4 regions of the Pradoshia sp. genome follow, and region 4 is predicted to be linked to each of the others. Evidence: predicted binding sites of a transcription regulator. Region 4 holds the regulator's gene; each other region holds the start of a gene.

Region 1 (3,148 bases), on a different contig from region 4:
TTCACATTCCTTTACGGTCTGAATGATTTCTCTGAAGGAACTCCCGCCTGTCAGCTCCTGTGAATGGGCAAGATTATTTCGAAGCAGCTCAAGCTTATTGAAAAAACGCTCTGCAGCTGCCCGTGATGTAAAACCGAGATTTAAAAGCAGCTCCTTTTTCTTCACAATTAAGGTTTTCTTGTCACTGAGCTGCAGACAGTCAAGAAGCGTTATCTCTTCATTTCGTTCCTTTCTCATTTCATATAAATGCTCAGCGCTTCTCAGCCGCTCCGTACTCACTTTCTCCTTCCAGGACAGATCCCTATAAACTTGTTTGACAACATAGAGAAGATGCATCTCCATTAAAGAAATGATACCAAATAAAAGCATCCGAACCGGCGGCTTCTGCAGGTCTGCCAACGTAACAAGCCTAGTAACCTCATTTCTCTCAAGAATAAAGATTCGGTCAATATGCTCAAATAAATAGAGCAGATGAATTAATGGTGTAGATTCCGAAACAAGATCAGAGGGCTGAAAACGAATCATCGCGCTGCTCCCTCTCTCTAAATAGCCAATTACCCTGCCATTATCCTTTATACCAACGACATCAAAGCCGGTCTGCTCCATATAATTCAGAATATCATCCATCTTGCTGCCTGCTTCAAAGCTGACCAATTCCTCAGAAATATGGTTGACATGAATATTCTCTTCAAATAACTTCCGCAAGCTCTTATACGGGCTTGGAATAGAGGATTGTTTCTGATTCATCCCTCAATGCTCCTTTTATGTATGATTTTTCCTTATTTCCCTATCGTACTCCTTGGCCTAAATATTCGTAAACCTATATGCTGGATATTAAAGGGAGGATGCTGCATGAAGCGCATCCCCCATCATTTACTCTTCTATCTCCTTCGACTCCTCTTTTCTGAGATCTGTACCGGATGGCAAATGCCCTTCGTAGGATTGCCAGTAAACAGCCGCTACTAGGACTGCTCCCCCTATGGCATTGCCAAGGAATACTGGGATAAAGTTGCCGAAATACTCGCCCCAAGAAAAATATCCTTCAAAGATTGCAGCTGGTATGATGAACATATTTGCGACAACGTGCTGAAAACCGATAGCGACAAAAGCCATGATAGGGAACCAAATAGCAGCAATCTTCCCTCCAATATCTTCAGCCCCATAGGATAGCCAGACAGCAAGCCCGACAAGCCAGTTACATCCAACAGCCGAGATTAATGCCGGCCAGAAATCGGCCTCAAGCTTATGGCCAGCCGTATCAACAACCTTCTCAAGGAATGCTCCGCTTGATGTTAATTCCGCCAAATGCCCGAAGAAATAAGCAACGAAAAGGGCTCCGGCAAAGTTACTGAGCGTTATCCAAAACCAGTTATGAACAAGCCTTGACCAGCGTACCCTTCCTGAGAGACAGGCCATTGGCACCGCCATCATATTGCCGGTCAGTAGCTCACCGCCAGCAATCAAGATTAAGATAAGCCCCAAAGGGAAAACAGCCGCTCCTAAAAACGAACCAAAGGTCCCCCAATCCGACGGTAAACTTGCCGTCACACGGACAGATAATAAATACCCCGCTGATATGTATGCTCCGCCTAAAAATCCTAATAGCAGCATGCTTTTTAAATTCAAGTTCGTCTTCTTTACACCGGCTTCAACCGCATATGCAGCAATATCCTGCGGACTCTTATATGCCATGCTTCTTCCTCCCAAATCTAGTATCGTTCCTCTTTACCACTATTTGGTTAACCTTATCCCTCTAACCCCCATTTAATTATAACTATATTCCAATACAGTCAAAAAGGACTATTTTGTGAAATATTATCCTATTAAACACAAAAAAGAGAGAACCCCATGACACGGTTCTCTCCTCATTCATTATACTGATTTCTTATTCTCAAATCCTTGAGCTGCATCAATCATCTTATCAAGCTTAATGATGCTTTTTCTTGCCTTTTCATAGTCAACTTTGCGGTAGTGGTGCAATCCGCCTTCTTCCTCATCCATCTCATCAGCCCATTTAACAATTTGCTGAAGGGGGGTGCGTACGATATCATTTGTGGGAAGAAAAGAGTCCGTATGGAATAGGATCGCTAGCGATACAGTCTTCGCCTTCACTGGATTCTCTCCAAGTCTGATTAATAATTTATGCGCCCTCTCAGCCCCTTTTATCGCATGAATATCGTTTTTGCGATAGAGATCATAATCCCACTTCCCGTTCCGGTACCAGGTGAAATGCCCCATATCGTGAAGTAAGCCCGCCTTAGCGGCCGCATCAACATCCTCCCCCTGCTCCTTCGCCAGGTTAAAAGCATGATAAGCTACCGCGATCGCATGAGCTAATCCAGAACGATTCAAGTACTTTTGTGCAATTCGATGTTCAAAAATATCTAGTAAAGTGACATCCCTCATTTCTCTCTCCTCCTTCAAAAAACCGAATATTTATGTGCGCTCATTTATATTAATGTGCATTATAGCACGCATGAGGTGTAAATTTAAAATAAAAACGTCGAAATGTGAATAATTCCCTGTATATAAATAAATTTAATATTTTATTAATATGAAACTCTCTTTATTTCCGTTAAATTATGTTGATATAATATTAATTTTGTAAGGAGGTATACATATGACTGGAACAGCTATAGTACTAATACCACCTCTTGTCATCATTATGCTTGTCCTTTTGACAAGGAGGGTCATTCCATCACTCGGCGTTGGAATTATTCTTTCATCCCTTATCTTCGAAAACTTTCACTTCGGCGATACAATCAAGCGGATTGGAAAAACGATTCTCCATCTTTTCTACGAGGATGGCGAAGTCGCAACCGGAAATCTAAATGTTCTTGGATTCCTTCTTTTGCTCGGAGTCATGACCGGCATGATTCATCTATTAGGCGGAGGAAGGGCATTCGGGGAGTTCGCTTCCAAAAAGCTTCATTCCAAAAGACAGGTAACAATGGGAACGGCTCTTTTCGGAATGACCATGTTTCCGGATGACGTATTCAATATGTTTACGAATGGACAAGTCTCTCGGCCATTATTTGACCGTTTCGGCATATCGCGCGAAAAACTGGCCTATATGATTCATTCCACCTCAGATCCCCTCTGTGTTCTGACACCCATCTCAAGCTGGGGAGCTTATATTACATCGATT
Region 2 (3,148 bases), on a different contig from region 4:
TGAGAACATTTCTACCGCTTCAATGCCTTTGTTTTTACGTAAATATTCTTTTACGATGTCTATATATCCGAGGCGGACCATCCCTTCATCGGTTACGATGAAGGCACGTTTGATACGAGGCATTTTTGCCAAGTATTGTGTAGAATATTTTTCGAAATAAACTTTAGGCGGCAATTTGATCCATTGCATGTTATTGCGGCGTTGAGTCATTTTCTTCACATTGATTAAGTGAGTTGCAGATACGTTCTCTGATACAGAGTTATTTCCGTAAGATCCGCAGCCTAGTGTCAGGGAAGGAATGAAGCCGTTGTAGATGTCACCGATACCGCCTTGTGCAGATGGAGCATTGACGATAATACGGCAAGCTTTCATTCGTTTTCCGTATTCCATTTGTACATCTTTATCTGTGCTGTGAATAACAGCAGAGTGTCCAAGACCGCCAAGGTTCAGCATGTTCATGCATGTTTGGTAGCCTTCCTCAGTAGAATTTACGCGGATGCAGGCAAGCACTGGGCTAAGCTTTTCTCTTGATAGCGGGTAATCAGCACCTGCTCCTTCAAGTTCAGCAATCAATATTTTTGTATCAGCTGGTACTTTAAAGCCTGCCATAGCTGCGATTTCAGCTGCAGGTTTACCAACGATGCCAGGGTTTACGGCACATGTATCTTTATTAATAACTAGTCGTTCTAGTTTTTTCAATTCAGTTGCATTGACGAAGTGGCAGTTATTGAGGATGAATTCATTTCTCACTTCATCATAGATTTCCGTGTCAACGATGATGGCTTGCTCTGAGGCACAAATCATTCCGTTATCAAATGTTTTAGAGAGGATGACATCATTAACGGCACGTTTGACCTTAGCTGATTTTTCAATATAACAAGGGACATTTCCTGGGCCAACGCCAAGTGCTGGTTTACCAGTAGAGTATGCAGATTTGACCATGCCAGCTCCGCCTGTTGCTAATACTAGTGCAACATCCTTATGGTTCATAAGCTGTTTTGTTGCTTCAATGGAAGGCTTCTCAATCCATTGAATACATCCTTCAGGAGCTCCTGCTTTGACTGCTGCATCGTGTAAGATTTCTGCTGCTCGCTTAGAAGACTCTTGCGCAGATGGATGGAAGGCGAAAATAATTGGGTTACGCGTTTTGATAGAGATTAATGCTTTGAACATCGTGGTAGAAGTAGGGTTTGTAACTGGTGTTACACCTGCAACGATTCCCACAGGCTCAGCGATTTCAACAACGCCTGTTTGCTCATCTTCATTGATGACTCCGGCTGTTTTGTTGTATTTAATGCTGTGCCAGATGTATTCAGTTGCAAATATGTTTTTGATGCATTTATCTTCGTAGATTCCGCGGCCTGTTTCTTCCACTGCCATTTTTGCTAGCGGCATATGCTGGTCAAGACCTGCGATGGACATTTGATGAACGATTTCGTCAATTTTCTCTTGATCAAAGGTTTCGAGCACATGTAGAGCTTCTTTCCCTTTCACAACCAATTCATCAATCATTTCCGTTACAGATAGGACTTCTTCAATTTCTCTTTCTTTAATAGCCATGGATAGTTCCTCCCTATGGAATACTCTTTCGGGGCAATTATTGTCCCTCATGGTCAATTACTGTCCCTTTCAGACTAAAAAATATAACCTCATCTGATACTTTTATTTTATCTGAAAAATCATCATTTGTCTTTGGCAATTTTGTGAAACATTTCACAAAGATAGGAGCTCAATCACTTTCTTTCCGTAATATCAGGAAGAAATGTTAAAATTAGTGTGGAATACCACAATCACAAGCAATATATGTACAGAAAGGAGATTTCTATGTATAAGAAAGCATTGCTCTCCATTCCGCTCCTCTTCTTATTAGGGGCATGCTCCTCTGATGAAGAAACGAACACTGCAAATGTGACCGAAGAAGAACGGATTTACCAAAATAACTGCGCCTCCTGCCACGGCAAGACGCTGGAAGGCTATGCAGGACCTGAACTTGTGAACATTGGCACCAAAATGGACAAGGATGAAATACTTGAGATGATCAATAAGGGCGGACGGGGCATGCCTGCAGGAATCATTAAGGGTGAAGAGGCTGAGAATGTCGCAGCATGGCTGGCCGAGAAAAAATAAATACTTTGCATGAAGTGCAAACTCTGCTGATTAAACGGGGCATATCAATGTCCCGTTTTGTTGTTCCTGTTTACATTTCTTTCGTTATTATCTTTACTTTCTTTAGTTACAAATGGTTTTCTCCAAGCTTTGCGCCTCCTATAATTAGCCTTGTTCCGGAAACAAGCTGTTCAGCCACAATCAATATTGTGAAGTTATTCACATTAACTGGAGGTATTCATCAATGAATCTATTTGATATTTTTAAAACCACCTTATCAGATTCAGCGTTCATCGGTGCGATTGCATCTACTGTTCTAATCATTCTGTTAGGTTTCTTCTTAAGAAAAAAAGAAATTTTCTCCTCTCAGGTTAGCAAGCTCCTCAGTAATGTTGTATTAACGGTAGCTTTACCTGCTCTTGCGTTTAATGCCTTTATGCAGGATATCAATCCTGAAACCTTAAAGCAGGGCATGAACGTACTCATTTGGGGAATTGCCATTTACATTATTTTAATCTTTATCTCTAAGCCTTTCTTCCTTCGCTATCATGCAGACAAGCAAGACACATTGCGTGTATTGACGATTTTCGGCTCCACTACCTTTTTTGGTATTCCAATTGTCAGTGCCATTTATGGTCCTGTCGGAGTTATGTTCAGCTCCATTTTCAATATCGGGTATCGTATCTTCCTTTATTCTTATGGATATATCAAAATGAGCGGTTTGAAAATGGAACTGAAAAATATTAAAACGATGTTCCTTAATCCGATTGTCATTGCGACATTCGCTGGTCTTTTCATCTGGATCTTCCAAGGCTATATGCCGCAGGTGACTGTTACAACAGCTGAAGGAACTGCCGCTTCAGTGGCGTTCTTGCGAATTGACCAAACAGCTATCTGGCTACATAAGCCAATGACCTACTTAGCTAATATCGCTTCTCCGCTTGCATGGCTTTCCATCGGGGCAACTTTAGGGGAAATCAGCTTTAAATCAGCAGCATCTTGCAAAACTTCTTGGTACTACAGCTCCATTAAAGTATTGCTC
Region 3 (3,148 bases), on a different contig from region 4:
AATCTTTCTCGCAGCCTCTAAACTGACTTGTTTTCCCTCCAAATAATCATCAATCGTATCATAGGAGATTCCAAGCTCTGTTTCATCTGCCTGCTGAGGCTTATGATCAAGCAAATCGGCCGTTGGTACCTTAAGATAAAGTCGCTCCTCAGCCCCAAGCTCCTTTAACAGCTCCTTGCCCTGTCTCTTTGATAGACCGGTTAATGGGAGCAAATCGGCACCGCCGTCTCCGTATTTCGTGAAGAAGCCGGTTACCGCTTCTGCTGCATGGTCTGTTCCAATGACAAGCAATCCTCGCTGGCCGCCGACAGCATATTGTGCAATCATGCGAAGTCTTGCCTTCGCATTCCCTTTATTGAAATCAGTAAGAGGCTCTGATGCTGCCTCCTCATATTGGGCTGCTACAGCATCAACGGCTGGCTTGACATTAAAAGTCAATGCTTCATCTGGCTTTATGAATTGTATGGCGGCTTGCGCATCATCCTCATCATGCTGAACGCCATAAGGGAGCCGTACCGCAACAAATGTCGCTTCAGTTCCTTCTTCACGCAAGGATTCAACGGCCATTTGAGCTAAGCGCCCCGCAAGCGTGGAGTCCTGCCCTCCGCTTATACCGAGAACGAACCCTTTTGCACCTGTTTTCATTAAATAATCCTTCAGGAATTGCACTCTTTTTTCAATTTCTTCTTTAGGATTGATGGTTGGCTTCACGTTTAACGCTTCAATTATTTGTGCTTGTAAACTCATTTTAGCGCTCTCCTCCTTTAACTCCTCTTTATTGTTCCTCTATTTTCCATCGATAATCTCTTTTATAGAGTTTATTTTACTCTATCTCCGTTTTTTTCAAAACTGTTTGACCATCAAAGAAAGAAGGAGACTTATTTTTTTCTTCTTTTAATTATTTTAATATAATAATAAGGTAAGCTTCTTGTAAAGGAGGAGAGCTATGATCCTGAAAGATGCGCTAGCCATCCCAAATCTATTCATCATGTGCAGCCTAATAGGCTTTTCAATTGAATTTATGTTTAAACTAATGAACCATAAAACCTTCATGGCAGCCTTGCTCCCTGCCATTCTCTTTAGTCCGTTATATGGATTAGCTCTTTGTCTATTTTTGATCTTCAAGCCAATTTCCTTGCCCGTTGAATCGACTGTAATTGTCTCAGCATTGCTTTTGTTAGAAGCCTTTAAACGCCTCGTCCGATCTCATATGATACCGAATTTACCAGCGGAAAATTCACGCATTCTATTGCTTGGGATTCTAATGTGGACAATCAGTTTCCTTATTCTATCTGAGCAGGTTTATCCTCGAGTGAAAGATGTCATCACAGATATGCCCTTTTCATGTTCAATCTTATTCATTTATAGTCTTTTTTATATTGTCTTTGTCTATCTGATTCAAAAAGGATTCAAGAAACTGAATGAGGATATTAGTAACCTGGAAATGATTGATACAACAAGAACTCAAGTCCAAACTGCACGGAATGAACTCATTCATGGTCTTATTGAGTTAGATATTCATCAAGAAGAGTTTTTGGAGGAGGTCAATGAAGAATGTAAGCAGGATATGACCGACTTAGACCGGCAATTTGAGGAGATTCTTCTGCAATTAAGTCCCCTGCAGCAAAAAATAATCAGGGCTTACCCTTCTTTAATTCCTGATAGGAAGCCTTCAAAAGAGAAGGTTAACCGCAAGGATGGTTAGTGTTATACATCACCTTTAAGGATGTGCATCCCTGTATTTCAGCATCCTTCATTCCTATTGTAAATAGACTTTAAAATTTGCCAAATAATGTTCAAAAAACCTTGGATAAAGTTTGAATAAAGCAAATTGCTCAATTATTCACAAACGATATGCTGTATAAATAAAGTATAGCAAATAGCTGATCTTCCATTCCGCGGCAGAAGGTCAGCAAAAATCATTTAGGAGTGAATGAACATGATGGAATGGTTAAGAACAAATAAATATGCATCCGGACTTTTGCTTATCATCCGGTTATATCTTGGATACGAATGGTTTATACATGGATTAGAGAAAATCAGAGGCGGTGCTTTCGATGCTTCAGGCTTCCTCACTAATATCATTGCTAATCCGGTCAAAGGCCCGGACGGTACAGCTCTTTATCCAATGTATAATTCTTTCATTGAAAATTTTGCCCTTCCTAATGTAGGCATCATCAATATCTTAATTCCTTGGGGCGAATTCTTTGTCGGGCTTGGACTGCTTTTGGGAGTACTAACAACAGCCGCCGTATTCTCCGGACTCTTGATGAACTTCCTGTTTGTCTTTGGCGGTACAGTTTCTACAAACCCAGCAATGATTGTTCTTGGTTTTATCATCCTCGCTGCAGGGGCCAATGCCGGTAAACTTGGCGGAGACTATTATGTCCTCCCTTGGATTAGAAGAACACTATTTAAGAAAAATGATAACCCACATTTCCCAGTAAAAGATCAGCCCGCTCATTAATCGTAGGCTATAAAAGCCTGAAGTCCTTGACTTCAGGCTTTTTTCGATGGAAAATACACCTATAATCTACATAAAAGAAGGCTAGTTTCATTGAATAAATATCTTTTACCCTAATAAGATATAGAATGATACAAAACCTGCTTTCCTCTGGAGGGATATTATGCTGGAATGGTTCACAAGTCTTCCCGTCATGTTCCAGGCTTTCTTAGCAACTTTATTCACTTGGGGCATGACGGCTCTTGGGGCGGCTCTTGTCTTTACAACCAAAAATGTTAATATGAAGTTTCTTGACAGCATGCTCGGCTTTGCCGGAGGGGTCATGATTGCAGCCAGTTTCTGGTCCCTGCTGTCTCCTGCTCTTGAAATGGCAGAAGGAGGTCCTCTCCCATCCTGGTTCCCTGCTGCGGTCGGTTTCCTTTGCGGCGGCCTCTTCCTAATGATATTGGATAAAGTCCTGCCTCATCTTCATCCGGATAAACCGCTCGGTCAAGCAGAGGGAATTCATCCAGAAAACAAGAAGCGAAGCACATTGCTCGTTCTAGCCATCACCTTGCATAATATTCCGGAAGGCCTTGCCGTTGGTGTTGCCTTTGGTGCTGTGGCTGCCGACTTGCCAACTGCATCCCTTACTGGAGCAATTGCACTAGCTATCGGGATAGGCATTCAAAACTTTCCGGAGGG
Region 4 (3,148 bases):
TAGAGAAGATAATGTGGTCGCCTTCGGATACTTCCAATCCTACACGCTCCCCATTCTCAAGGACACGGCCTGTGCCTACCGCTACGATTTTGCCTTCAGATGGTTTTTCTTTGGCAGTGTCAGGTAACACGATGCCGCTTGCAGTTTTCTCCTCTTGTGCGACAAGTTCAATCACAACGCGATCTCCTAGTGGCTTTAACAAGTAAAACTACCTCCTTAAAGTTATCTCCATTTTTATTAGCACTCATTAGGTATGAGTGCTAACACAATTTATATATTAAATAAAGACTATCTGATTTGCAAGAGATATGAGCGAAAATTTTAGAAAATTTTATAAGGTCATTTTCTCCGCTTTCACTTGGGCTAGTATACCCCTTTGCAGGGCAGATTATGTTATATATAAAGGGAAAAGTTTTGCAATTGTACCTAAGGGGGAAAAACGGGTAGAATGATGGTGTAGCTTTTTCGTATTGGGCTGACATTAAGCCCGCTTGATTTGGATACTTGTCATTAAAGGAGTTTTGTCTTTGAAGAAAAATTATTGGCTGATTGTCCTTATATACGTTGCCATGCAGCTATCGAGCATTATCGGTCTACCTCTAATGGGATGGATTCTGCCGAACTTCGTGGCCGAGGATCAAGTAGCCATCTATTCAGTCGTCTATTGGATTATTATCAGCTTCTTCATTGCCCTCATCATTACGTTATTCTTCTTGAGGAATGAGCGTAATGAAATGGAACGGTGGGAGCGTATGCCGCTTGGCAGTTCTCTTGCATGGGCTGTCGGAGGAATCTTCCTTGCCTTGATTGCCCAGGCTGTTGCGGGTACGATTGAACAGCAGATTTTCAACATTAAGGGAGAATCTGAGAACACAAAGAATATCCTCGCCTTAATCGAGATGTTTCCAGTTGTAATTCTAATTACTTCTGTCATTGGACCCATTTTGGAGGAAATCGTGTTCCGGAAGATTCTATTCGGGGCACTATTATATAAGCGGTTTGGGTTCTTCCTTAGCGCTTTAATCAGCTCAGTTATCTTTTCACTTGCACACGGCGAGCCTGAGCATACCTTGCTTTATTCAGCGATGGGCTTCACATTCGCCTATCTCTATGTCAAAACAGGCAGAATTATTGTGCCAATCATTGCGCACGTTAGCATGAATACACTTGTTGTCCTCCTTTCCACCTATTCAGGTGATTTAATCAAAGAGATGGAGAAGGCACAAAGTTTTATCGGAGGTTTATTATGAGACGATCACCGTTGTATATGGCAACGATTTATTTCATCCTGGGGGCTGTGTTTATCTTTTTCGCAGTCCAAAATGTAACAAGGAGCGGCTGGGATTTCTTTACTTACTTCCTGGTCATCCTGGCAACGCTTGATATTGGATCCGGTATTCGCTTTATCGGTATCCACCGCAAGATCAAGCAAATGAAAAACGAACAGCAGCCAAAGAGCAAATAAAGCAGAAAATCTCGAAGTTTATTCTTCGAGATTTTCTGCTTTTTCGTCTTCTTTTATTTCTTCGTTTCCACCAGAAGGATAATGCTTTAAGAAATAAACAAGCGATTGAAGCTCTACAGCCAGGTCAATATGATGTACCCGAATGGAATCTGGTACACTTAAACGTGCTGGCGTAAAGTTCAGTATGGCTTTCACATTTGCTGCCACAAGCCTGTCCGTAATAGGTTGAGCCGCTTGGGCTGGTACCGTTAAAATAGCCACCTTGATATTTGAGTTTGCGAGCTTGCTCTCAAGTGCATCCATATCAAAGATTGGCACGTCCCCGATGAAGGTTCCCACCTTCTCAGGCGATACATCAAAGGCAATTTCAATCTTCGTATTATTATTCTTCATGAAATTATAGTTCAAGAAAGCAGTCCCCAGGTTCCCGACACCAATCAGGGCCACTTGAGTGAGCTCATCCTGGTCTAGTGTTTTACGGAAGAAGGACAGCAAGTAATTGACATTATAGCCGTAGCCTTTCTTTCCTAGCGCTCCGAAATAGGAGAAATCTCTCCTGATTGTCGCGGAATCGACTTTGACGGCCTCACTCAGCTCTGCTGAGGACACCCTCAGCTTCCCGGAGGCATGTAAGTTCTGTATAAATCGGTAGTACAGCGGCAGCCGCTTCGCTGTCGCTTGTGGTATTTTTGTATTCTCCTGCAACATTTCTTTCCCTTCTCCCTTACTATTAGAGTCCCCTATGCTTATTCTCGTCCAATTGTTTTTGGAAATCCGGACTGGATACTCCGCCTGTCTTCTTAACTAGATATGTTTCTCCGATAACCATGCCCTTATCAATGGCCTTGCACATGTCATAAACGGTCAGCGCAGTAACCGAGGCCGCTGTTAGGGCTTCCATTTCTACACCTGTGCTTCCCTTCGTCTTCACAGACACCTGGATGCGCAGACGCCTCTGTTCTTGTTCAGCTTCCCAAAAGAAACGGATGTCTATTCCTTTGAGGGAAATCGGATGGCACATAGGAATTATATCAGATGTTTTCTTCGCTGCCATAATGCCAGCCACTTGAGCCACAGCTAAGACGTCACCCTTTTCCATTTCACCGGAACTGATTTTCTCATAAATCTCTTCCTTAACTAAAATGCTTGATTCCGCTATCGCGATGCGGGTTGTCTCAGGCTTATGCGCAATATCAACCATCTTCGCTCTTCCCTGCTCATTGAAATGAGTGAATTCACTCATCGCCATTCCCCCTCTACCTTTATCTTATAATATATTTCAATTTCGTGGTAACGTTTGTGTAAATATTCACATATGTCCTATTCAGTTGCGGTTCCCAGACTCCGTAAGATACACTAAGGCTAGTACTTCTTGAGGTGAGAATCATGATAATTTTACAAGTTAACAATGTATCCAAATATTATGGTGCAGAAGCAATTTTGTCCAGTATAAAGCTTGAAGTGCAATCGAAAGACCGAATTGCTCTCGTTGGCCGCAATGGCGCTGGGAAATCCACCCTCCTGAAGATTATCGCTGGTCAGCTTTCGCATGATGGCGGCAATATCTTCATGCCAAAGGGAACTACAATCGGCTATCTTGCCCAGCATACAGGCTTGAATTCTGACCTATCCATCTGGGATGAGATGCTGACGGTGTTCGCCAATCTGCAAAAGCAGGAGGAA

What was found. The regulator Rex, encoded in region 4, represses fermentation and respiration genes when NADH is low (regulators of the CRP and FNR family bind a similar motif). The targets are predictions, from matches to a motif close to TTGTGAAATATTTCACAA.
Region 1: the regulator Rex is predicted to act here: its motif matches at 1,806-1,823, upstream of ACI35L_RS07680 (formate/nitrite transporter family protein).
Region 2: the regulator Rex is predicted to act here: its motif matches at 1,702-1,719, upstream of adhE (bifunctional acetaldehyde-CoA/alcohol dehydrogenase).
Region 3: the regulator Rex is predicted to act here: its motif matches at 1,832-1,849, upstream of ACI35L_RS15735 (DoxX family membrane protein).

Annotation. Positions count from the first base shown of each region.
Region 1 covers NZ_JBJEFJ010000081.1:200-3,347, forward strand. Annotated here, with positions in the region: gene ACI35L_RS07675 (hypothetical protein) at 1-747, opposite strand, end outside; gene ACI35L_RS07680 (formate/nitrite transporter family protein) at 874-1,692, opposite strand; gene ACI35L_RS07685 (HD domain-containing protein) at 1,873-2,406, opposite strand; gene ACI35L_RS07690 (Na+/H+ antiporter NhaC family protein) at 2,621-3,148, shown strand, end outside.
Region 2 covers NZ_JBJEFJ010000025.1:64,575-67,722, forward strand. Annotated here, with positions in the region: gene adhE (bifunctional acetaldehyde-CoA/alcohol dehydrogenase) at 1-1,560, opposite strand, end outside; gene ACI35L_RS02675 (c-type cytochrome) at 1,825-2,127, shown strand; gene ACI35L_RS02680 (AEC family transporter) at 2,351-3,148, shown strand, end outside.
Region 3 covers NZ_JBJEFJ010000179.1:48,915-52,062, forward strand. Annotated here, with positions in the region: gene nadE (ammonia-dependent NAD(+) synthetase) at 1-747, opposite strand, end outside; gene ACI35L_RS15730 (hypothetical protein) at 947-1,705, shown strand; gene ACI35L_RS15735 (DoxX family membrane protein) at 1,940-2,467, shown strand; gene ACI35L_RS15740 (ZIP family metal transporter) at 2,628-3,148, shown strand, end outside.
Region 4 covers NZ_JBJEFJ010000127.1:1,262-4,409, forward strand. Annotated here, with positions in the region: gene groES (co-chaperone GroES) at 1-202, opposite strand, end outside; gene ACI35L_RS11430 (CPBP family intramembrane glutamic endopeptidase) at 528-1,250, shown strand; gene ACI35L_RS11435 (YdiK family protein) at 1,247-1,465, shown strand; gene ACI35L_RS11440 (redox-sensing transcriptional repressor Rex) at 1,484-2,173, opposite strand; gene moaC (cyclic pyranopterin monophosphate synthase MoaC) at 2,196-2,708, opposite strand; gene ACI35L_RS11450 (ABC-F family ATP-binding cassette domain-containing protein) at 2,852-3,148, shown strand, end outside.